One region of the Streptomyces sp. NPDC026538 genome, then DNA from elsewhere that is predicted to be linked to it. Evidence: riboswitches for the same ligand, from Rfam matches in the RefSeq annotation. Region 1 holds a riboswitch; each other region holds the start of a gene.
The links. A riboswitch is a leader RNA that binds a small molecule or an ion and turns the genes downstream of it on or off. The one in region 1 is predicted to bind cyclic di-AMP.

Region 1 (7,208 bases):
GAAGTTGCCGTGGCCGTCGACCAGCGGGACGCGCATCGAGAACGGCTGGGCCATCCGCACCAGCGCGTCGTAGATCGAAGAGTCGCCGTGCGGGTGCAGCTTGCCCATCACTTCGCCGACCACGCGCGCGCACTTCACATAGCCGCGCTCGGGGCGCAGCCCCATCTCGTTCATCTGGTAGACGATCCGGCGGTGCACCGGCTTCAGGCCGTCGCGGGCGTCCGGCAGGGCGCGCGAGTAGATGACCGAGTACGCGTACTCGAGGTAGGAGCCGCGCATCTCGTCCACGACGTCGATGTCGAGGATCCTCTCCTCGTACGAGTCGTCGGGCGGCGGGGTCTTCGTGCTGCGGCGGGCCATCGCTGCCGGCTCCTTGCTCATGCGTGAACGGGATCTGACGCTGACCATTGTGGACCGCGGTACTGACAACCCGGGCCAGGCCCCGGTCTCCGCGGCCCGCCCCGGTGCCTCGGAGGCGTTCGGGAGCGAGTCGGACGCAGGCTACGCGATCCGCTGTGGGCGTACGTGGTGCGGGAACTTCGCCCAGTCCCGGCACGCTTGCATACAGTGGCAGGACTGGCAGAAAAACCGCGGTCCGAGACCGCTTCCGCGGGTGACGTGAGTGACGCGAGTGAAGGGACGTACATGCCCATGGGTCACACGACCACGGCCGAGACAGGCTCCGGAGGCCTGACAGCGACCGAGCACCGCTTGGCCAACGGTCTGCGCGTGGTGCTCTCCGAGGACCACCTGACCCCGGTCGCGGCGGTCTGCCTCTGGTACGACGTCGGTTCCCGGCACGAAGTCAAGGGACGTACCGGCCTGGCTCACCTTTTCGAGCACCTGATGTTCCAGGGCTCCGCCCAGGTGAAGGGCAACGGCCACTTCGAGCTCGTCCAGGGTGCCGGCGGCTCGCTCAACGGCACCACCAGCTTCGAGCGCACCAACTACTTCGAGACCATGCCCGCCCACCAGCTGGAGCTCGCCCTCTGGCTGGAGGCCGACCGCATGGGCTCCCTGCTCGCCGCCCTGGACGACGAGTCGATGGAGAACCAGCGGGACGTCGTCAAGAACGAGCGCCGCCAGCGCTACGACAACGTCCCCTACGGCACCGCCTTCGAGAAGCTCACCGCGCTCGCCTACCCGGAGGGCCACCCCTACCACCACACGCCGATCGGCTCGATGGCGGACCTGGACGCGGCCACCCTGGAGGACGCGCGGGCGTTCTTCCGTACGTACTACGCGCCCAACAACGCGGTTCTGTCGGTGGTCGGCGACATCGACCCCCAGCAGACCCTCGCCTGGGTCGAGAAGTACTTCGGCTCCATCCAGGCGCACGACGGCAAGCCCGCCCCGCGCGACGGCTCGCTGCCCGACATCATGGGCGAGCAGCTGCGCGAGGTCGTCGTGGAGGAGGTGCCCGCGCGCGCGTTGATGGCCGCCTACCGGCTCCCGGAGGACGGCTCGCGCGCGTCCGACGCGGCCGACCTGGCCCTCACCGTCCTCGGCGGCGGCGAGTCCTCCCGCCTCTACAACCGCCTCGTACGACGCGACCGTACGGCCGTCGCCGCCGGCTTCGGCCTGCTGCGCCTGTCCGGTGCGCCCTCCCTGGGCTGGCTGGACGTGAAGACCTCCGGCGACGTCGAGGTGCCGGTCATCGAGACCGCCATCGACGAGGAGCTCGCCCGGTTCGCCGAGGAGGGCCCCACGCCCGAGGAGATGGAGCGCGCCCAGGCCCAGTTGGAGCGCGAGTGGCTGGACCGGCTGGGGACCGTCGCGGGCCGCGCGGACGAACTGTGCCGGTTCGCCGTCCTGTTCGGTGACCCGCAGCTCGCCCTGACCGCCGTCCAGCGCGTCCTCGCGGTGACCCCGCAGGAGGTCCAGGAGGTCGCCAAGGCCCGGCTGCGGCCGGACAACCGCGCGGTGCTCGTCTACGAGCCCAAGTCCCCGGAGACGGTCGAGGACGCCGACGTACCCGAGGACCCCGAGGCCGAGGCCACGGTCGAGGCCGCCACCGCCGAGCACGACGACGAGGAGACGGCCAAGTGACCGAGCTCGCCACCATGGACTTCCACCCGCAGCCCCAGCCGGGCGACGCCCGGCCCTGGGCCTTCCCGGCCCCCCAGCGCGGCACCCTGGACAACGGTCTCACCGTGCTGCGCTGCCACCGGCCCGGCCAGCAGGTCGTCGCCGTCGAGGTGCTCCTGGACGCGCCTCTGGACGCCGAGCCGGCCGGCCTGGACGGCGTCGCCACGATCATGGCGCGCGCCTTCTCCGAGGGCACCGACAAGCACTCCGCCGAGGAGTACGCCGCCGAGCTGGAGCGGGCCGGCGCCACCCTGGACGCCCACGCCGACCACCCCGGTGTCCGGCTCAGCCTGGAGGTTCCGGCCTCCCGCCTGGCCAAGGGACTCGGGCTGCTCTCCGACGCGCTCAGGGCGCCCGCCTTCGCCGACAGCGAGGTCGAGCGGCTGGTCCGCAACCGCCTCGACGAGATCCCGCACGAGCTGGCCAACCCCAGCCGCCGGGCCGCCAAGCAGCTCTACAAGGAGCTCTTCCCGTCGACCGCGCGGATGTCCCGACCGCGCCAGGGCACCGAGGACACCGTCGAGAAGATCGACGCGGCCGCCGTACGCGCGTTCTACGACCGGCATGTCCGCCCCGCCACCGCCACCGCGGTCGTCGTCGGCGACCTCACCGGCATCGACCTGGACGAACTGCTCGGCGAGACCCTGGGCGCCTGGCGCGGCTCCACCGCCCAGCCCCGGCCGGTGCCCCCGGTCTCCGCCGACGACACCGGCCGTGTCGTCATCGTGGACCGCCCCGGAGCCGTCCAGACGCAGCTGCTCATCGGCCGCATCGGCGCCGACCGGCACGACCGCGTCTGGCCCGCCCAGGTGCTCGGCACCTACTGCCTGGGCGGCACCCTCACCTCCCGCCTGGACCGCGTCCTGCGGGAGGAGAAGGGCTACACCTACGGCGTCCGCGCCTTCGGGCAGGTCCTGCGGTCCGCCCCCGACGGCAGCGGCGCCGCGATGCTCGCCATCAGCGGCTCGGTGGACACCCCGAACACCGGCCCGGCGCTCCAGGACCTGTGGACGGTGCTGCGCACCCTCGCCTCCGGCGGCCTCACGGACGCCGAGCGCGACGTCGCCGTGCAGAACCTGGTGGGCGTGGCGCCGCTCAAGTACGAGACGGCGGCGGCCGTCGCCGGCACCCTGGCCGACCAGGTCGAGCAGCATCTGCCCGACGACTTCCAGGCCACGCTCTACCGGCAACTGGCCGCCACGGGCACCGTGGAGGCCACCGCTGCCGTCGTGAACGCCTTCCCGGTCGACCACCTGGTGACCGTCCTCGTCGGCGACGCGGCGCAGATCAAGGAGCCGGTCGAGGCCCTCGGCATCGGCGAAGTGACGGTCGTCGCCGCCGAGTAGGCGGAGGGGGCCGGCCGGAGCAAGCGGCGCAGCAGGGAGCGCGGCCGGACGAGCGGCACGCGCGCGTGCAGCGGCCCTGGTGACCGTCACGTCACCAGGGCCGCCGAATGTCCGAATTGGGGCGGAGGTTGCCTGTCTGCCCTGTGGGATGCGCGACAAAAACCATGATCCGTTTGAGCAGGGCGAGGGCGTCCTCGTAGGTTCTTCCGGACTGTCCGTCAGGCAGTGCGCCGCGCCCGCGGCACCGGACAGTCATCGCCGAGTCCCCGTACGGCGCGAGCTAGGGGAGCCGGGGACCCATGCAGTCCCTGGGGTGAATCGGGCGCCCGCGCGAGCCGCGAGGGGGCCCGTAGGAGACCTTCCTGCTCCGAACCCGTCAGCTAACCCGGTAGGCGAGAGGGAAGGAAAGGACCAGCCTCTACATGGCGTTCATGTGCGCCTCCGGGAAGCATCGTCGCCCCGGCCGGGTGAAGCGCACCACCGCGCAGGCCGTCGGCATCGCGGCCCTCACCACCACGGGTGTCATCGGCACCGTCTCGGCCGCCCCGGCGCTCGCCGCGGAGAACTCCGTCGAGCAGACCGGCCTCACTCCAGTGATCACGGTCAGCGACTCGGTCGCCGACCAGATCGACGCCCAGGCCGCCGCGCAGACGGCCGCCGCCGAGCGCAAGGCGGCCGAGGAGGCCGCGCGCAAGAAGGCCGCGGAGAAGGCCAAGAAGGAGCGCGAGGCCGAGGCGCGCGCCGCGCGGGCAGCCGAACGCAAGCGCCTCAACGCCTTCGTCGCGCCGATCTCCGACTCGTACGTCTCCACCGGGTACAAGACCGGCGGCTCCCTGTGGTCCTCCGGCGCCCACACCGGCATCGACTTCCACGCCGCCACCGGCACGGTGGTGCACGCGGCCGGCACCGGCACGGTGGTCTCCACCGGCTGGGGCGGGTCCTACGGCAACCAGATCGTCATCAAGATGGCCGACGGCATGTACACCCAGTACGGTCACCTGTCGTCGATCGGCGTCTCGGTGGGCCAGAAGGTCACCCCGGGCCAGCAGATCGGCCTCTCCGGCGCGACCGGCAACGTGACCGGCCCCCACCTCCACTTCGAGGCCCGCACGACCCCTGAGTACGGCTCGGACGTCGACCCGGTCGCCTATCTCCGCAAGCACGGCGTGAACGTCTGACCCGAGCACGCCGACGAACATGTGACGTCAACGGCGAGAGCCCCGAAGCCCCGGCCCCCGAGCCGGGGCTTTCGTCGTTTTCGTGACCCCGGTGTCCAAAAAATATGCATGGATTCAGGGCCCCCGTCGGAAATTCCCGCTCATTGCAATAGAGTCACGGAACGGACGCCACTCGGCGGCGTTTCACGGGGATTAAGGCGGAGGTCGGACATGCGTATTCCGGCGCACTCGGTATGCACAGCCATCCGCGACGACATCGTCGCGGGTGTCTACGAGCGCGGCAGCCGGCTCACCGAGGAACTCCTGGCCCGTCGCTACGGCGTCTCGCGCGTCCCCGTCCGCGAGGCCCTGCGCACCCTGGAGGCCGAGGGCTTCGTGGTGACGCGCCGGCACGCGGGCGCGTGCGTCGCGGAACCGACCGAGCAGGAGGCCGCCGACCTGCTGGAGATGCGTCTGCTCCTGGAGCCGCTCGGCGCCTCCCGGGCCGCCCAGCGCCGTACCGAGGCCCACCTCAAGGTGCTGCGCGGACTGGTCAGGCTGGGCCAGGAACGGGCCCGTCGGGGCGGCAGCGAGGACCTGCGCTCCCTGGGCGGCTGGTTCCACGAGACACTCGCCCAGGCCACCGGCAGCCACGCCCTGACCTCGACACTCACCCAGCTGCGGCACAAGATCGCCTGGATGTACGCCGTCGACGCCCCCGCCAACCCCGTGGAGTCCTGGGCCGAGCACGGCGCCATCGTGGACGCGGTGACGCGCGGCGACAGCGAGCGCGCGCGGGCGATCACCGCGCTGCACACCGAGCGGTCCGCGGTCTCGCACCGGCTGCGCTTTTCCGGCGGCACGGACCGGGCCAACGGTGTGAGGACTTCGCAACATCCCGTAAACATGTCGGGCCTGCGGCATTAACACGGGCACCGTATACAAAGAGGAGTTATTCGGTGGAGCAGTATTTCCGTTGCCCTCTCGCGGGCTCCGCCGTCCTTATTTCGTGCGCGCCCGGAATTTCCGACGGTGCGCCTTCGGTGTGCCCTGTGCGGAATTAACTATGCCCGGTGCAAAGTCCGGCTCCCGATAAAGGGTGGCCGTTCATGAAGACCGGCTCCGGGGGACACCACGGCGGGATCTCCGGGTGACGGCACGGCGGGAACGGCGAGACCGCGCCCCCCCGGAGGAGTGGCGCGGTCTCGGTCGTGCGGGCGCTGTGGCGCTCAGACGGTCTCGGGGAGCTCCTCGAGACCCTCGGCGACCAGCTTGGCCAGGCGGTCGAGGGCGGCGTCCGCGCCCTCGGCGTCGGAGGCGAGGACGATCTCCTCGCCGCCCTGGGCGCCCAGGCCCAGGACAGCCAGCATGGAGGCCGCGTTGACGGGGTTGCCCCCGGCCTTGGCGATCGTCACCGGGACGCCTGCGGCCGTGGCGGCTCGGACGAAGATGGAAGCGGGGCGGGCGTGGAGGCCCTCGGCCCAGCCGACGTTGACGCGGCGCTCAGCCATGTGATGCTGCCCTTCGGTGTTCAGGGTTGTCTAGACCAGTTTCCCATATCGTGAAGCATGCCCGGAGCTGACGTAAGTCCCTCCGGGTGTGTCGCCGGACCGCGGCCTCGGTCCGGCTTCCGTCCTCCACAGACTGCCTCGCGCCACTGTCGGACGCGAGCCGTACTCTGGGGCCCATGCAGACCCCGGCGGACCGACAGGACGGGCACGCGTACCCCTCCCACTGGGAGGCGGACGTGGTGCTGCGCGACGGTGGTACCGCGCGCGTCCGGCCCATCACCGTTGATGACGCCGACCGCCTGGTCAGCTTCTACGAGCAGGTCTCGGACGAGTCGAAGTACTACCGCTTCTTCGCGCCCTACCCCAGGCTCTCCGCCAAGGACGTCCACCGCTTCACGCACCACGACTTTGTGGACAGGGTGGGACTCGCGGCCACCATCGGCGGCGAGTTCATCGCCACCGTACGCTATGACCGCATTGGCGCCGACGGTATGCCCGCCTCCGCGCCGGCCGACGAGGCCGAGGTCGCCTTCCTCGTCCAGGACGCCCACCAGGGCCGGGGCGTCGCCTCCGCCCTCCTGGAGCACATCGCGGCCGTCGCGCGGGAGCGCGGTATCCGCCGGTTCGCCGCCGAGGTGCTGCCCGCCAACAGCAAGATGATCAAGGTGTTCACGGACGCCGGCTACACCCAGCAGCGCAGCTTCGAGGACGGCGTGGTCCGCCTGGAGTTCGACCTGGAGCCCACCGACCGCTCGGTCGCCGTCCAGCGCGCACGGGAGCAGCGGGCGGAGGCCCGTTCGGTACGACGGCTGCTGACCCCCGGTTCGGTGGCCGTGATCGGCGTCGGCCGAGCGCCCGGCGGTGTCGGCCGCAGCGTCCTCGGCAACCTCCGGGACGCCGGCTTCACCGGCCGCCTGCACGCCGTGAACCAGGCCTTCCCCGAGGACCTCAAGGAGGTCGACGGGGTGCCCGCGCACCGCTCCGTGCGCGACATCGACGGACCGGTCGACCTCGCCGTGGTCGCCGTACCCGCCGAGCAGGTCCCGGACGCCGTCACCGACTGCGGCGAGCACGGCGTCCAGGGGCTCGTCGTCCTCTCCGCCGGG
Region 2 (7,208 bases), on a different contig from region 1:
GGGCGACGTACCGGGCGAGGCCCTCGCGGTCGGAGAAGTCCAGGGACTCCTGGAGCCGCTCGGCGGTGATGTTGGACGCGGCGATGTGCCGGACCTTGCCCGCCCGCACCAGTTCGTCCAGCGCGCCGATGATCTCCTCGACCGGGATCTCGGGCTTGTCGAAGTGCGTGTAGTACAGGTCGATGTAGTCGGTGCCCAGGCGGCGCAGGGACGCGTCGGCGGCGGCCTTGATGTTGGCGCCCGACAGACCCGGGTAATTGGGGTGCTGGCTGACCTTCGTCGCGATCACCACGTCGTCGCGGTTGCCGCGTGCCTTGACCCACTCGCCGATGACGGTCTCGGACTCGCCGCCCTTGTGGCCCTCGATCCAGGCCGAGTACGAGTCGGCGGTGTCCACGAAGTTGCCGCCCGCTGCCGTGTACGCGTCGAGGACGGCGAAGGAGGTGGCCTCGTCGGCGGTCCAGCCGAAGACGTTGCCGCCGAGGCAGAGCGGGAAGACCTCCAGATCGGAGGCGCCGAGCTTGCGGAGGGAACGGGAAGCGGAAGAAGCGGGAGAAGGGGTCATGCCTCAGTTCAACATCGGCCGCCTGCGGACCGATGCCGCCGAAACGCGAAGTTCTCGTAAAAGCGGAAGACCCTGGCCGGCCCCCGGGCACACCAGACCGGCAGCCCTGACGTCGGGGGGTTGTCGTCAGGGCCGCCGGGGATCCGTAGGGTCCGTCAGGGGTTGAGGCCCTTGCCGCGCAGCCAGGTCATCGGGTCGATGCCGGTGGCCTGACCGCCGGGGTGGACCTCCAGGTGGAGGTGCGGGCCGGTGACGTTGCCGGTGGCGCCGACGCGGCCGATGACATCGCCGGTGGCGACCTTCTGGCCGACCTTGACGCCGATCGAGGACTGGTGGCAGAACCACAGCTCGGTGCCGTCGTCCAGGGTGATGATCGTGCGGTAGCCGTACGATCCGGCCCAGCCGGCCTCCGTGACGGTGCCGCTGTGCACGGCCTTGATCAGCGTGCCGGTGGGGGCGGCGAAGTCGAGGCCGGTGTGGTAGCCGGAGGCCCACATGGAGCCGGCCTGCCCGAAGGTGCCGGTGATCGTGTAGGAGACGACCGGCAGCGTGTACTGCTTGGCCAGCGCGGCGAGCCGCTTCTGCTCGGCCTGCGCCTTCTCGGCGGCCTGCGCCTGCTCCTTGGCGTCGGCGGCCTTGGCGGCCGCGGCCTTCTCCGCCTTGGCCTCCGCGTCGGAGACCGCCTTGTCGGCGGCGGCCACGGCCTTGGCGGTGGCCTTGACGTCGAGCTGGGTCTGCTGCTGCTCGGCCTGGGCGATGATCCGGCTGCGCAGCGCCTCACCGGCGTCGGGGGAGGAGTCGTCGGCGTCGGTGGCGGCCGTCGTGGTGACACTGCTGAGGGCGGTCTGGGTGGCGTGGTGGCCACCGCCCTCGCCGAGCAGGGAGTCGACGGAGGACGGCAGGTCGGGCAGCGAGATGGAGACCGGCGGCTTGCCGGTGTTGGCGCTGGCCATGCCGCCCGCGCCGACGGCGGCGATGACGCCGACGCCGAGGACCGTGGAGCTGCGGGCGAGGCCGCCGCCGCGCTGCTTGGCGACCCGGTGCCGGCCGCGTACCGGGGCGAGGGACTCCTCGGTGGGGTTCCACTCCTCCCAGGGGCCCTCGTCGGTGCGGTAGCCGCCATAGCCGTAGGTCTCGGGTTGACGCTGGCTGGGCACGAACGGGGCTGTCGGGGCAGGCCGGTTGGACGCCACGCGGGCGCACTCCTTTCCTTCCGCCGCCTACCGGGTTAGCTGACGGGTTCGGAGCAGGAAGGTCTCCTACGCGCGTATACCGGCCGATCTCTGCCGGCGGCAGCCGTGCGATTCACCCCAAGGTGGTGGTTCCCCGGTTCCCTTGCGGGATTCGGCGCGTGCGCACGGAGCCGTCGCGGGTGACGGCTGGGACGACCGCGCTGCGTTATCGAACGTTAATAGACCCGGCTGTCAGATTCCAAGCTGTTCGCCTTGATCATTAAGCTTTCAAAGCATGGACTTACCTGCCACGAACGGCCGAAAACGGTCGAGTTGACCATGCGCACTGTTCGGCTCAGGAGTCACACGCGTTTTGATGGTGACTCAGCCGTTACGCGGAGGGCGGTCGCCCGTGCACCGAGGGTGACGATCCCCAGTACGGGGCCCGGCCACCGCGCTCAGGGCCGCCGTACCGCGAGCAGCGCCATGTCGTCCGTCATGCCGCCGCCGGTGTGCCGGCGCACCTCGGCCGCGAGCCGGGCCAGCAGCGGGCCGGGGGCGGTGCCGACCCGGCCGGTCAGCCGCCGCTCGGGGTCGTAGAACCGGCCGTGCGCGTCCCGCGCCTCGGAGAGGCCGTCAGTGAACAGCAGCAGCGTGGCCCCGCTCGGGAACGCGTGCTCGGCGGCCCGGTCCGGCCAGGCCCCCAACTCGCCCATCCCCAGCGGCAGCGCGGCCTCGGGCACCCGTACCGGGCTCACCCTGCCGTCGCCGTACAGCAGCAGGGGCGGCGGATGGCCGCGGTTGACGACCCGGACCGTGCCCTCGCCGTGCCGGAGTTCGGCGAGCACGGCGGTGGTGAACCCCTCGAACGCGTCGACGCCGCCACGCCGGACACCCTCGCGGTCCAGCGCCCGCTCCAGCCGCCCCGCCACCGCCTCCAGCGTCGCCTCCTGCTCGGCGGCCTCCCGGAACGCGCCGATCACCACGGCTACGGCGGCGACCGCGCCCATGCCCTTGCCGCGGACGTCGCCGACGACCAGCCGCACGCCGTACGGGGTGTCCTGGACGGCGTACAGGTCGCCCCCGATGAAGGCGCCCTCCTGGGCCGCCTCGTAGCGGGCGGCGATCTCGAAGCCGCCGATCCACTGGGCGGGCTCGGGCAGCACCGCCCGCTGGGCGGTCTCCGCGATCTCGCGGGCGGAGGCGAGGCGCTGGTCGCCGAGGCGGACCACCCGGTTGATGCCGGCGGCGAGGGCGGCGACGGTGACCACGGTGAGGACTTCGGTGGCCATGCCGACGTCGGGGTTCAAGGTGTGGCGGGCGTGCACGGCATAGGCGGCGAGGAAGGACGCGAGGCCGGTCAGGACGGTGGCGCGGAGGGAGGAGAGGGGCGCGGCGATCAGCGGGGCGGCCGTGAAGAAGGGGACCGGTGTGAAGGCCCGCGGGGTGAGGAGGTCGTAGCAGACGCCGGCCGCGATCAGCAGGACGGGCAGGAAGCGGGCCAGGGTGCGGACGGCTGCGGCCCCGTCCTCCTGCGCCTGTCCAGAGCCCACGGCACGACTCCCCATATGTCCCAGGTGTCCAATATATGTCCGTCCAGATTTGCGGCTGCGAGCGAGCAGCGGCGAGTGGTGTGGACCGGGCGGATGAGTACGGACGGGTGTGATGAGGAACACGCAGAGGGAGACACGGAGGAACACGTGCCGGTATACGACTCAGGGCCGGAATCCTTGTTCTTGGATTCCGGCCCTGGTCTTCAGTAGCGGGGACAGGATTTGAACCTGCGACCTCTGGGTTATGAGCCCAGCGAGCTACCGAGCTGCTCCACCCCGCGTCGGTGAAACCAGCATACGCCATCGGAAGAGCTCGAGTCACACGGGTTACGGAGAGGTCAACCCAGCAGGTGCGCGTTCGGTGCTTTCGCCAGCCCCTCGTACGCGCCCAGCACCAGCACCGCCACCCCCGCCTCCCGCAGCATCCCCGTCCCGTCGGCCGCCTCGACGAAGGTGTCCGGCTCGCGCCACGCCGTCACCACCCGCCGCACCCCGGCCCGCAGGATCAGCTCGGCGCAGGGGTGCGGCCGGGAGGCGCGGTGGGTGCAGGGTTCGAGGCTGGTGTAGACCGTGGCCGTGGCCAGCCGGGGGTCGGCCGGGGAGATCTTGGCCAGGGCCGCCTCCTCCGCGTGGACGACCGGGTCACCGGCCTCCCGGGAGTGGCCGCGGGCCAGTTCCGTGCCGTCGGCCGCGACCACCACCGCGCCGACGCTGAAGGCGGTCCGGGAGGGCGGGCAGTCGGCCGCCAGCTCGCAGGCGAGTCGCAGCCAGTGCCGGTCCGCAGCGGACGCCGACCCGCCCGTGCCGGGGGCGGTGGGCTCGTACCGCATCAGGACGACGTCCTCGATACGGCGGCTCTCCAGGAGCCGCAGCCGCCCCTCCTGGTACCCGCCCGGGCCGAACAGCCGCGGCGCCTTCGGATCGCCGACGAAGAGCGGGGCCAGGACCAGCTGGAGTTCGTCGGCCAGGCCCTGCTGGAGGAGCTGGGTGTGGACGGTGCCGCCGCCCTCGACCATCAGACGCCCGACCGACCGGGCCTCGCGCAGGTCCCTCAGCAGCGCGGGCCAGTCGAGGTCGGCGCCGAGGGAGACGACGTCCGCGGCGATACCGAGGCCGCGGACCCGCGCCGCACCCATGTCCGTCGTGTACACGACCTTCGCGCCGCCGGTGTGCCAGAACTTCGCGTCCGGGTCGAGGTCGCCGGTCGCGGTGACCGTGACCTTGAGGGGGTACTCGGGCTTGCCCGCCGCGGTCCGGGCCGCGCGCCGCCCGGGGTCGTTGACCAGCAGCCGCGGGTTGTCCGCGCGGATGGTGCCGGCTCCGATCAGGATCGCGTCGACGGAGGCCCGCACCTCGTCGACGCGGTCGAAGTCGGCCGGGGACGAGAGCAGCAGGCGGTCGGGGCCGGTGTCGTCGAGATAGCCGTCGAGGGAGACGGCGGCGGACAGCAGGACGTAGGGGTACGGCATCGGACGTGCTCACTCCCGAGGGCGACGGGCAGGCTTGGTTAAACTTTGAAACAAACCTACACTGACGGTATGACGACTCGCTGGCTGACGCCGAAGGAGCAGAGCGCCTGGCGCGCCTACATCTCGGCGACACACCTCCTGGACGATGCGATGGACCGGCAGCTCCAGCAGGACGCCGGCATGCCGCATCTGTACTACGGCATCCTCGTCAGTCTCTCCGAGGCGCCGGAGCGCAAGCTGCGCATGACCGACCTCGCCGAGAAGTCGAAGATCACCCGGAGCCGGCTGACGTACGCCGTGACCCGGCTGGAGAAGGACGGGCTGATCCGGCGCGAGGACTGCAAGTGGGACAAGCGGAGCAGCTTCGCCGCCCTGACCGACGAGGGCATGGCGGTGCTGGAGCGCGCGGCGCCGGGGCACGTGGAGACGGTACGCGCGGCGGTGTTCGACCATCTCTCCCCCGAGCAGGTGGACCAGCTGGAGGAGATCAGCTCGGCGATCGCACGGGCGCTGGAGGGTGACGCGTCGACCCCGCGGCCGACCTCCGACGAGGTTCCCTGGCGGCGGCGATCGTCGCCCTGTTCCGGTTCCTCGTAGGGCCTCGGCCGGCCAGGAGGTCTCGCGGTGGGACCCCGTGGATATTCCCGCAAAACCCTGTTGCTTCAAATTTAAAACATGGGTAGGGTTCCAGCGGTGGATCTGCTTCAAATCTGAAACAGAGGCCGCTACCGTCCTGCACCCGGACACAGGAGAACCCGATGCCCGACTTCCCCGCCGCCACCCAGCGCGCCCGCGTCCGGGTACCGCTGCGCTTCACCGACGGCTACAGCGTCGACGCCGAACTCGTCACGTTCCATGGCCTCAGCGACGGGCAGGAACATGTGGCCGTCGTGCTCGGCGACCCCGCGCCCGGCACGCTCCCGCTGGTCCGGCTGCACTCCGAGTGCCTGACCGGCGACGTCTTCGGCTCGGCCCGCTGCGACTGCGGACCCCAGCTGCGCGAGGCCGTCGAGCGCATCGCGGATCGCGGCGGCGTGCTGCTGTACCTGCGCCAGGAGGGACGCGGCATCGGCCTCTACAACAAGCTCGACGCCTACGCCCTCCAGGACCAGGGCCTCGACACCTACGAGGCGAACGCCGCCCTCGGCCTCCCCGAGGACGGCCGCGACTACACCGCCGCCGCCCAGATGCTCGCCGCCCTCGGCGTCACCGACCTCGACCTGCTCTCCAACAACCCCGACAAGGCGGAGCAGTTGCGCGGCCTCGGCGTCACCGTCCGGGACCGCGTCCCGACCGGTGTCTTCCGCACCGCGCACAACGTCCGCTACCTGCGCGCGAAGGTTTTGCACACCCAGCACACGCTCCCGCTCGCCGAGCTGACGGAACTCAACGCGGGCTGAGGCACCGGGCGGAGCGGCCGGGCGGAGGCGCCCCGGTGCCGGCTCGGCGCCGCCCCGATCCGGCCGGCCGGCGCGGTGCCGGACGAGTGGTGGTCGAGAACGGCGCCTGGCAGCGGTACTGCTCGCACTGGGCCGCCAACCGGGTGGTGGACGATCTGCTGCCCTGGCCGCGCTCCGTACGGCGCTCGATGCGCGGGTGGCAAACACGGAAGTTGACTGACCGCCACCCCGTAAAACACCGCAGCGCCCGAGTCAGCCGAAGCCGACCCGGGCGCTGCACAGCAGGTCAGGGGCCATATCCCCCGCCCACATCCCGTAGGCCGTGTGGGACTCGAACCCACAACCAATGGATTAAAAGTCCACTGCTCTGCCAATTGAGCTAACGGCCCAGGCGATGTTGCCTCCCCGAGCATAGCCGGACGGAGCCGTGTCGCCGATCGGGTATCGGCGTCGCGGCCGCGTCGTGAGGCAGAAGTGGCCCCGCGCGTCAGAGATCGACCAGTTTGGCGGTGTCCTCCTGGCGTGCTCTGTCCGGGTGGAGGAACCAGTGCCGGGCCGAGACCTGCCACCAGATCGCGGCGAAGCCGAGGACCGCGAGGACGGCCACCGGGGCGTAGTTGAAGGACTTCCAGGTGACCGGGGAGACCTGCGGGAGCATGAAGAGGACGGTGATGACACCGACCCAGGCCACCGAGATCACGCCGACCGCCCCGGACCAGCGGCCCAGATGCCACGGCCCGCGTTCGAACGCGGCGCCCTTCCTGACCCGCAGCAGCGTCGGGATCACGTACGCCACGTACAGCCCGATCACCGCGATCGACGTCACCGCGGCGTAGGCCGTGTAGTTGATCAGGTACGGGAGGCCCAGGGCGAGCGCGGCGAAGGCCGCCAGCCAGACCGCCGCCACCGGGGTGCGGGTGCGCGGGCTGACCGTGTGCCAGACGCGCGAGAAGGGGAGCGCGCCGTCGCGGGAGAACGCGTAGATCATCCGGCTGTTGGCGGTCACCGACGCCATTCCGCAGAAGAGTTGGGCGCCGATGACGACGAGC
Region 3 (7,208 bases), on a different contig from region 1:
GATCGGGGTGATCCGGGGCGGCGCCCGCGGCTACGTCACCAAGACGATCACCGGCACCGACCTGGTCGACTCGATCTTCCGGGTGCAGGAGGGCGACGCCGTCTTCTCCCCGCGGCTGGCCGGGTTCGTCCTGGACGCCTTCGCCTCCACCGACGCCCCGCCGGTCGACGAGGACCTCGACCGCCTCACCCAGCGTGAGCGCGAGGTCCTGCGCCTGATCGCTCGTGGCTACGCCTACAAGGAGATCGCCAAGCAGCTGTTCATCTCCGTCAAGACGGTCGAGTCCCATGTGTCGGCGGTGCTGCGGAAGCTGCAACTGTCCAACCGGCATGAGCTGACCCGCTGGGCGACGGCGCGCCGCCTCGTCTGAGCCGGCGCCGGGAGGTCCCGGATCCGCATGGTGGCCGACGGGGTTCACACCACCCGTGTCGCCCCGGCGAACGGCATCTCGTCGATGGGGGCGATCCGTACCGGCGCCGACGGATTGGGGGCGTGGATCATCTGTCCGTTGCCGACGTAGATGCCGACGTGGCTGATGCCCGAGTAGAAGAACACCAGGTCGCCCGGCTGGAGTTCGGAGCGGGAGACGCGGAGGCCGGCGTTGATCTGGGCGTAGGTGGTACGGGGGAGGGAGACGCCGGCGGAGCGGTAGGCGGCCTGGGCGAGTCCCGAGCAGTCGAAGGCGTAGGGGCCGGTCGCGCCCCAGACGTAGGGGCTGCCGAGCTTGGAGTATGCGTACGCCACGGCGGCCGCGGCCCGGGAGTCGGGGGCGGCGACGTTGCCCGGGGCCAGGGTGGCGCGGGCGCCGGAGGCCGAACGGGAGGCGCGCGCGGAGTCCCCGTCCGCCGTGACCGCCGCCCGCTGCTGCGGCGAGAGCCGGTCCAGCAGCCGCCGGGCCTCGGCCAGCTTGCCGGTGACGGCGGTCTTCTGCCGCTTCAGCTCGGCCTGCCGGGACCGCAGCGAGGTCAGCTCGACGTGCGCCGCGCCGCGCAGCTGCTCGATCTCCCGCAGCTGTCGGCGCACCCGCGCCACCGCGCCGGCCTGCGCGGCACCGGCCCGTTCGGCGAACGCGGCGTTGTCCAGGTACCGGTCGGGATCGCTGGAGAGCGCCAGTTGCCATGCCGGGTCGATACCGCCGTCGCGGTACTGCGCGGCCGCGGCCAGACCGAGCGCGTCCCGCGCGGAGTTGAGCCTGTCCTGCTTGCGGGCGGTCTCGTCCTGGAGCGCCTTGAGCCGCCGCTGTGCGGTGTCGGCCTTCTCCTTCGCTCCGTCGTACTTCTCGGTGGCCGCCTCGGCCTCCTGGTACAGCTGGTCCACCTTGGTCTTCACCTGCGCCGGTGTCAGTTGCGGCTCGGCGTGTCCGGTCCCTTCGAAGCCCGTCGCGGTGGCCGCGCCCGCCAGGGCGAGGGTGGCGGCCGTGCGGGCCGTACTGCCGCTGAGCGAGCGCTGTCGGGGCTTGCGGTGCGCTGCCACCTGGACTGGTCACGTCCTTTCGTACGACCGCCGTCTGGTCCGTACGCACGCCAGGGGAAGCGCGTATACGGCCGCGGGGTGCGGATTACGCGTCCGGCGGCGGCCCGCACAGGGGGAGCGGGCCGCCGCCGGACTTTCTCGGCGGTGGTGTCCGACTGCCGCCCCTGGCCCGGGCGGCGGTGGGGAGTCGGTCACCTGGGGGAGGACGCTAGGCCGGTCTGTGTCGGCCTGGTAACGCGATGCACGGAATTGGTGTGACCGGATCGTTACCCGACGGTATGTGACCGGGATTCCGGTGCGGAGTCGTCGGCTTCACGGGGCGGGATGACCGAAGCGGCGGTTCCGGGGCGAGCGGGGCGCGCGGGGTGCTATGGGGTGCATATATGCGATGCCGTGGTGGCGGGTAGCGGGCGATGGGCGGCGGGCGGTGGTGGGTGCGGAGGGAGGAGGGGCCGGTGCCCGGCGCCCCGGGGGACCCTGATTAGGCTCCGGGGTCATGGGCGTACTCATCCATCTCTTCGTCGGCCTGCACATCATCGGCATCGCCGCGCTCCTCGGCGGTTTCCTCACCCAGATGAAGGCGATGGGCCAGGGCACGGCCCGCTTCGTCCCCGGGATGCTGCACGGCGCGTTCACCATGCTCGTGACCGGCGTGATCCTGGTCGGCCTCAACGAGGCCGACGACCACCACGTCAACACCGTGAAGATCGGCGTGAAGCTCGCGCTGCTGATCGTGATCCTCGGGCTCGTCTACGTGAAGCGGGACGACGAGAAGGTGGAGAAGGGTGCCTTCGGCCTGGTGGGCCTGCTGACCATGGCGAACATCTTCATCGCCGTGCTGTGGACGTGACCCTCAGGAAGCCTTCGCGAGCGCGGCGCGGGTGACCGCCACCGCGCCGGCGGCCACCGCCGGCCAGGCCGCCACCGCGACCCGCACCCGCCCCGGCCACCTCGGCCAGGGGACGTGCACGGCGGCGGCCGCGACCGACAGCGTCGCCGCGGCCGTCATCCCCATCGGAAACACGGTCGCCCTCACCACACGCGCTCGGCGCACGCGCCATCGCAGCGCGCCCCCCTGGCACGCCGGCGCCCCTCAGGCCGGTCGCACCACGCTGTGGATGATCGACTCGCCGCCGTAGTAGATCGACTCCTCCCGGACGTACGCGCCGGGCTTCGGGGCGTGGATCATCATGCCGTCGCCGATGTAGATGCCGACGTGGCTGATGTCGTCGTAGAAGAAGACCAGGTCGCCGGGCTGGGCGTCGGCGAGGGAGACGGTGGTGCCGGCGTTCACCTGGTCGTACGTGGTGCGCGGCAGGGAGACGCCCGCGGCCTTCCAGGCGGCCTGGGAGAGGCCGGAGCAGTCGTAGGAGCCGGGGCCGGTGGCGCCCCAGACGTACGGCTTTCCGACCTGCGCACGGGCGAAGGCGATCGCCTTGGCGGCCTTCGTCCCGTAGGCGGAGTCGGACGAGGAGGAGGACGAAGAGGACGAAGAGGACGAAGAGGAGCCGCTGGAGGTCGACGTCGACGACGTGTCCTTCGCGGCCGCCGCCTGCTGCTTCGCGAGCTCCGCCGCCTTGCGTGCCGCTTCCGCCTGCTGCTTCTTCTCGATCTCCGCCAGCCGCGCCTTCTCCTGGGCGGTCAGCTGCGACAGCAGATCCCGCGCGGAGGCCAGCTTCGTCTGGACGGTGGTCTTGGCGGTCCTGAGGTCGTCCTGGGTCTCGGTGAGCGTCTCCAGGCTCTTGGCGGCCTCCTGCCGCTTCGCCATGGTCGCGGACTGCTGGGTGGCGTAGTCGTCGACCGCGTCCTTCTGGCGCGAGGTCAGCCGATTCATCAGCTGCGTCTGGTCGAAGTAGTCCTGCGGACTGTCCGCGAGCAGGAAGGTCGCCGTCTCGGGGGCGCTGGCCCCGGTCCGGTACTGGGCCGCGGCGAAGGAACCCAGTTCCTCACGCGCCTTGTTGAGCCGGTCCGTGCGCTCGGCGACGTCGTCGAGCAGGGTGTCGACCTGCTTGCGCTGCCTGCCGGTCTTCTCCTTGGCCGCGTTGTACTTCTCGGTCGCCGACTCGGCCTGTCGGTAGAGGGCGTCGACCTTCTTCTCGACCTCCTCCAGGCTGGGCTTGCCGTCCTCGGAGGGCGCGGCGTTGGCCGTCTGGGAGAGCAGCGCCACGGAGGTGAGGGCGGCGGTGGCCAGGGCGGGGGTGCGTATGCCTGCTACGCGCGTTGCGGACGGACGCGACTTGCGGTGCGACGCCAACGGGGGCGACTCCTTCCATGCTCCGCCTACCGAGTTAGCTGTCGGGTTCGGGCGGGTGGTTCGGAAGGGTTGCCCTACGGTCCGTTCCCCGGTGGGAAGGCGGGACCGATTCACCCCAAGGTTCGGTGTGGGTCCCCGGCTCCGGGCGCGCGGTGGCACCCTGGACTCGGCGGAGGCCGTGCGGCCCGGCGACGTTCGCCGGTGGGGGTCGTACGGCCTGCTCGGCACGGTAGCCAACTCGTGTGCTCTGTGTGAAGTTTGATGTGCGATATGCCCGATACATTTTCGTGACCTTGGCGTTGCGGCTCGGGTGCATCGGTTGATCGGGGATGGTATGCGGCCACTTGTCCGGTGCGGCCGGGTGGTCAGCACTCCCGGCAGACGGGGACACCCGTGCTCACGGTGTGTGATCGCTGACCGTGAGGGGCCGATTCTGGTGGGTGACCGGGGTGAGTTTCCGGGGTGGGGACCGGTTGTCGGTGGGGCGCCCTAGACTCGGAGAGCGATGAGCAGCCTCTTTGACGACAGCTTCCTGGCGAGCCTCCAGCCCCCGCGCGGCCACGAGGAGGGACCCCCGCCGCCGCCCGAGGACGAGCACGTACCGGAGCCGATTCCGGACGACCTGTTCGGCGGGCAGTTCGACGCGCCCCCGGACCGGGACGCCTACTACCGCGACGGCGCCGCCCGCCCGGCCCTGGACGCGGCCGCGCTCCTGGAGGGGCTGAACGAGAACCAGCGGGCGGCGGTCGTGCACGCAGGTTCCCCGCTGCTGATCGTGGCCGGCGCCGGATCCGGCAAGACGCGCGTGCTCACCCACCGCATCGCGCACCTGCTCGGCGCGCGGAACGTGCACCCGGGCCAGATCCTCGCGATCACCTTCACCAACAAGGCCGCGGGCGAGATGAAGGAGCGCGTCGAGCACCTCGTCGGCCCGCGCGCGAACGCGATGTGGGTGATGACCTTCCACAGCGCCTGCGTGCGGATTCTGCGCAGGGAGAGCAAGAAGCTCGGCTTCACCTCCTCCTTCTCGATCTACGACGCCGCGGACTCCAAGCGCCTGATGGCCCTGGTCTGCCGCGACCTGGACCTCGACCCCAAGCGCTTCCCGCCGAAGTCCTTCAGCGCCCAGGTCAGCAACCTCAAGAACGAGCTGGTCGACGAGGAGGACTTCGCCGCCCGGGCGAGCGACGGCTTCGAGAAGACCCTCGCCCAGGCCTACGCCATGTACCAGTCGCGGTTGCGTGAGGCGAACGCCCTCGACTTCGACGACCTGATCATGACGACGGTCAACCTGCTGCGCGCCTTCCCGGATGTCGCCGAGCACTACCGCCGCCGCTTCCGGCACGTCCTGGTCGACGAGTACCAGGACACCAACCACGCCCAGTACGCCCTCGTGCGCGAGCTGGTCGGCACCGGCGCGCACGAGGAGGACGTACCGCCGGGTGAGCAGGACCTCCCGCCCGCCGAACTGTGCGTGGTGGGCGACGCCGACCAGTCGATCTACGCCTTCCGGGGCGCGACGATCCGCAACATCCTCCAGTTCGAGGAGGACTACCCGAACGCGACGACGATCCTCCTGGAGCAGAACTACCGCTCCACACAGACGATCCTCTCCGCCGCCAACGCGGTCATCGAGCGCAACGAGTCCCGCCGCCCGAAGAACCTGTGGACCAACGCGGGCGCGGGCGCACAGATCACCGGCTATGTCGCCGACACCGAGCACGACGAGGCACAGTTCGTCGCCGACGAGATAGACCGTCTGACGGACGCGGGCGAGGCGAAGGCGGGCGATGTCGCCGTCTTCTACCGCACCAACGCGCAGTCCCGTGTCTTCGAGGAGATCTTCATCCGCGTCGGCCTGCCCTACAAGGTCGTCGGCGGTGTCCGCTTCTACGAGCGCAAGGAGGTCCGGGACGTCCTGGCCTACCTGCGGGTCCTCGCCAATCCCGAGGACTCCGTCCCGCTGCGCCGGATCCTCAACGTCCCCAAGCGCGGTATCGGCGACCGCGCGGAGGCGATGATCGACGCCCTCGCCCAGCGCGAGAAGATCAGCTTCCCGCAGGCGCTCCGGCGCGTCGACGAGGCGTACGGCATGGCCGCGCGGTCGACCAACGCGGTCAAGCGGTTCAACACGCTGATGGAGGACCTCCGTACGGTCGTGGAGTCCGGCGCCGGACCGGCCACCGTCCTGGAGGCGATCCTGGAACGCACCGGCTATCTCGCCGAGTTGCAGGCCTCCACCGACCCGCAGGACGAGACCCGGATCGAGAACCTCCAGGAACTCGCCTCCGTGGCGCTGGAGTTCGAGCAGGAGTCCGGGGCGGAGGAGGCGTCGGGCGGGCTGTCCGCCTTCCTGGAGCGGGTGGCGCTGGTCGCCGACTCCGACCAGATCCCCGACGAGGACGAGGACGGCTCCGGCGTCATCACCCTGATGACCCTGCACACCGCCAAGGGCCTCGAGTTCCCGGTGGTCTTCCTGACCGGCATGGAGGACGGCGTCTTCCCGCACATGCGCGCCCTCGGCCAGACCAAGGAGCTGGAGGAGGAGCGCCGCCTCGCGTACGTCGGCATCACGCGCGCGCGGGAGCGGCTGTATCTCACGCGGTCGGCGATGCGCAGCGCCTGGGGGCAGCCTTCGTACAACCCGCCCTCGCGCTTCCTGGAGGAGATCCCGGCCGGGTATCTGGAGTGGAAGCGGACCGGGGCGATGGCGCCGGTGTCCTCCGGGCCCGCGTCGGGCGTGGCGGCCTCGCTCTCCTCGACCCGTTCGCGCTCCTCGGCTTCCGGCGCGTCCGGCTTCGCCACCCGGCGGACCTCGGAGAAGCCGGTGGTCTCGCTGGCCGTCGGTGACCGGGTCACCCACGACCAGTTCGGCCTCGGTACGGTCGTCGGGGTGAAAGGCACGGGCGGCAACGCGGAGGCGACGATCGACTTCGGCGACACCAAGCCGAAGCGGCTGTTGCTGCGGTACGCGCCGGTGGAGAAGCTGTAGCCGCACGAGCGCTGTGAGGACAGAAGGCTGGGCCCCGCTGCCACGAGCGGGGCTCAGTGAGCGGGGCCTGCTGATCGGGCTCACTGATCAGTGCTTGCTGACCAGGTTCAGGTTCAGGACCAGGATCAGGTCGGGTCGAGTCCGTGGCTCCGCAGCCACGGCAGCGGGTCTATGGCGGCGCCCCCCGCCGGCCTGACCTCGAAGTGCAGATGCGGGCCGGTCGAGTTCCCGGAGTTCCCGGAGTACGCGATCGGATCCCCGGCCTTCACGGTCGTACCCGCGGCGACGCGGTACGACGAGAGGTGGCAGTACCAGGTCTCCGTGCCGTCCTTCGCCGTCACGATCATCATGTTGCCGTAGGCGCTGTTCCACTTGGTGGAGACGACGCCGTCGGTCGCGGCCATCACCGTCGTGCCGTAGGAGACGGGGAAGTCGATGCCGGTGTGGACGGACATCCAGTTCACGCCAGCCTGGCCGAAGTAGGCGCTG

Region 2: another riboswitch for cyclic di-AMP. It lies ahead of ACZ4N4_RS13185 (M23 family metallopeptidase); the one in region 1 lies ahead of ACZ4N4_RS12580 (M23 family metallopeptidase).
Region 3: another riboswitch for cyclic di-AMP. It lies ahead of ACZ4N4_RS20960 (C40 family peptidase); the one in region 1 lies ahead of ACZ4N4_RS12580 (M23 family metallopeptidase).

What each region holds. Positions count from the first base shown of each region.
Region 1 is NZ_JBVHQG010000002.1:1,262,332-1,269,539, reverse strand. Features, by position in the region: gene ACZ4N4_RS12595 (DNA gyrase/topoisomerase IV subunit A) at 1-360, opposite strand, end outside; gene ACZ4N4_RS12590 (M16 family metallopeptidase) at 646-2,049, shown strand; gene ACZ4N4_RS12585 (M16 family metallopeptidase) at 2,046-3,434, shown strand; cyclic di-AMP (ydaO/yuaA leader) riboswitch at 3,681-3,844, shown strand; gene ACZ4N4_RS12580 (M23 family metallopeptidase) at 3,857-4,612, shown strand; gene ACZ4N4_RS12575 (GntR family transcriptional regulator) at 4,823-5,518, shown strand; gene ACZ4N4_RS12570 (HPr family phosphocarrier protein) at 5,821-6,102, opposite strand; gene ACZ4N4_RS12565 (bifunctional acetate--CoA ligase family protein/GNAT family N-acetyltransferase) at 6,279-7,208, shown strand, end outside.
Region 2 is NZ_JBVHQG010000003.1:21,327-28,534, forward strand. Features, by position in the region: gene ACZ4N4_RS13180 (aldo/keto reductase) at 1-565, opposite strand, end outside; gene ACZ4N4_RS13185 (M23 family metallopeptidase) at 721-1,758, opposite strand; cyclic di-AMP (ydaO/yuaA leader) riboswitch at 1,768-1,925, opposite strand; gene ACZ4N4_RS13190 (PP2C family protein-serine/threonine phosphatase) at 2,196-3,305, opposite strand; tRNA gene ACZ4N4_RS13195 (tRNA-Met) at 3,498-3,571, opposite strand; gene ACZ4N4_RS13200 (dihydrofolate reductase family protein) at 3,629-4,759, opposite strand; gene ACZ4N4_RS13205 (MarR family winged helix-turn-helix transcriptional regulator) at 4,829-5,356, shown strand; gene ACZ4N4_RS13210 (GTP cyclohydrolase II) at 5,518-6,159, shown strand; tRNA gene ACZ4N4_RS13215 (tRNA-Lys) at 6,476-6,548, opposite strand; gene ACZ4N4_RS13220 (amino acid permease) at 6,647-7,208, opposite strand, start outside.
Region 3 is NZ_JBVHQG010000005.1:110,031-117,238, forward strand. Features, by position in the region: gene ACZ4N4_RS20940 (response regulator transcription factor) at 1-370, shown strand, start outside; gene ACZ4N4_RS20945 (C40 family peptidase) at 415-1,473, opposite strand; gene ACZ4N4_RS20950 (hypothetical protein) at 1,970-2,323, shown strand; gene ACZ4N4_RS20955 (hypothetical protein) at 2,327-2,488, opposite strand; gene ACZ4N4_RS20960 (C40 family peptidase) at 2,567-3,727, opposite strand; cyclic di-AMP (ydaO/yuaA leader) riboswitch at 3,736-3,909, opposite strand; gene pcrA (DNA helicase PcrA) at 4,233-6,719, shown strand; gene ACZ4N4_RS20970 (M23 family metallopeptidase) at 6,845-7,208, opposite strand, start outside.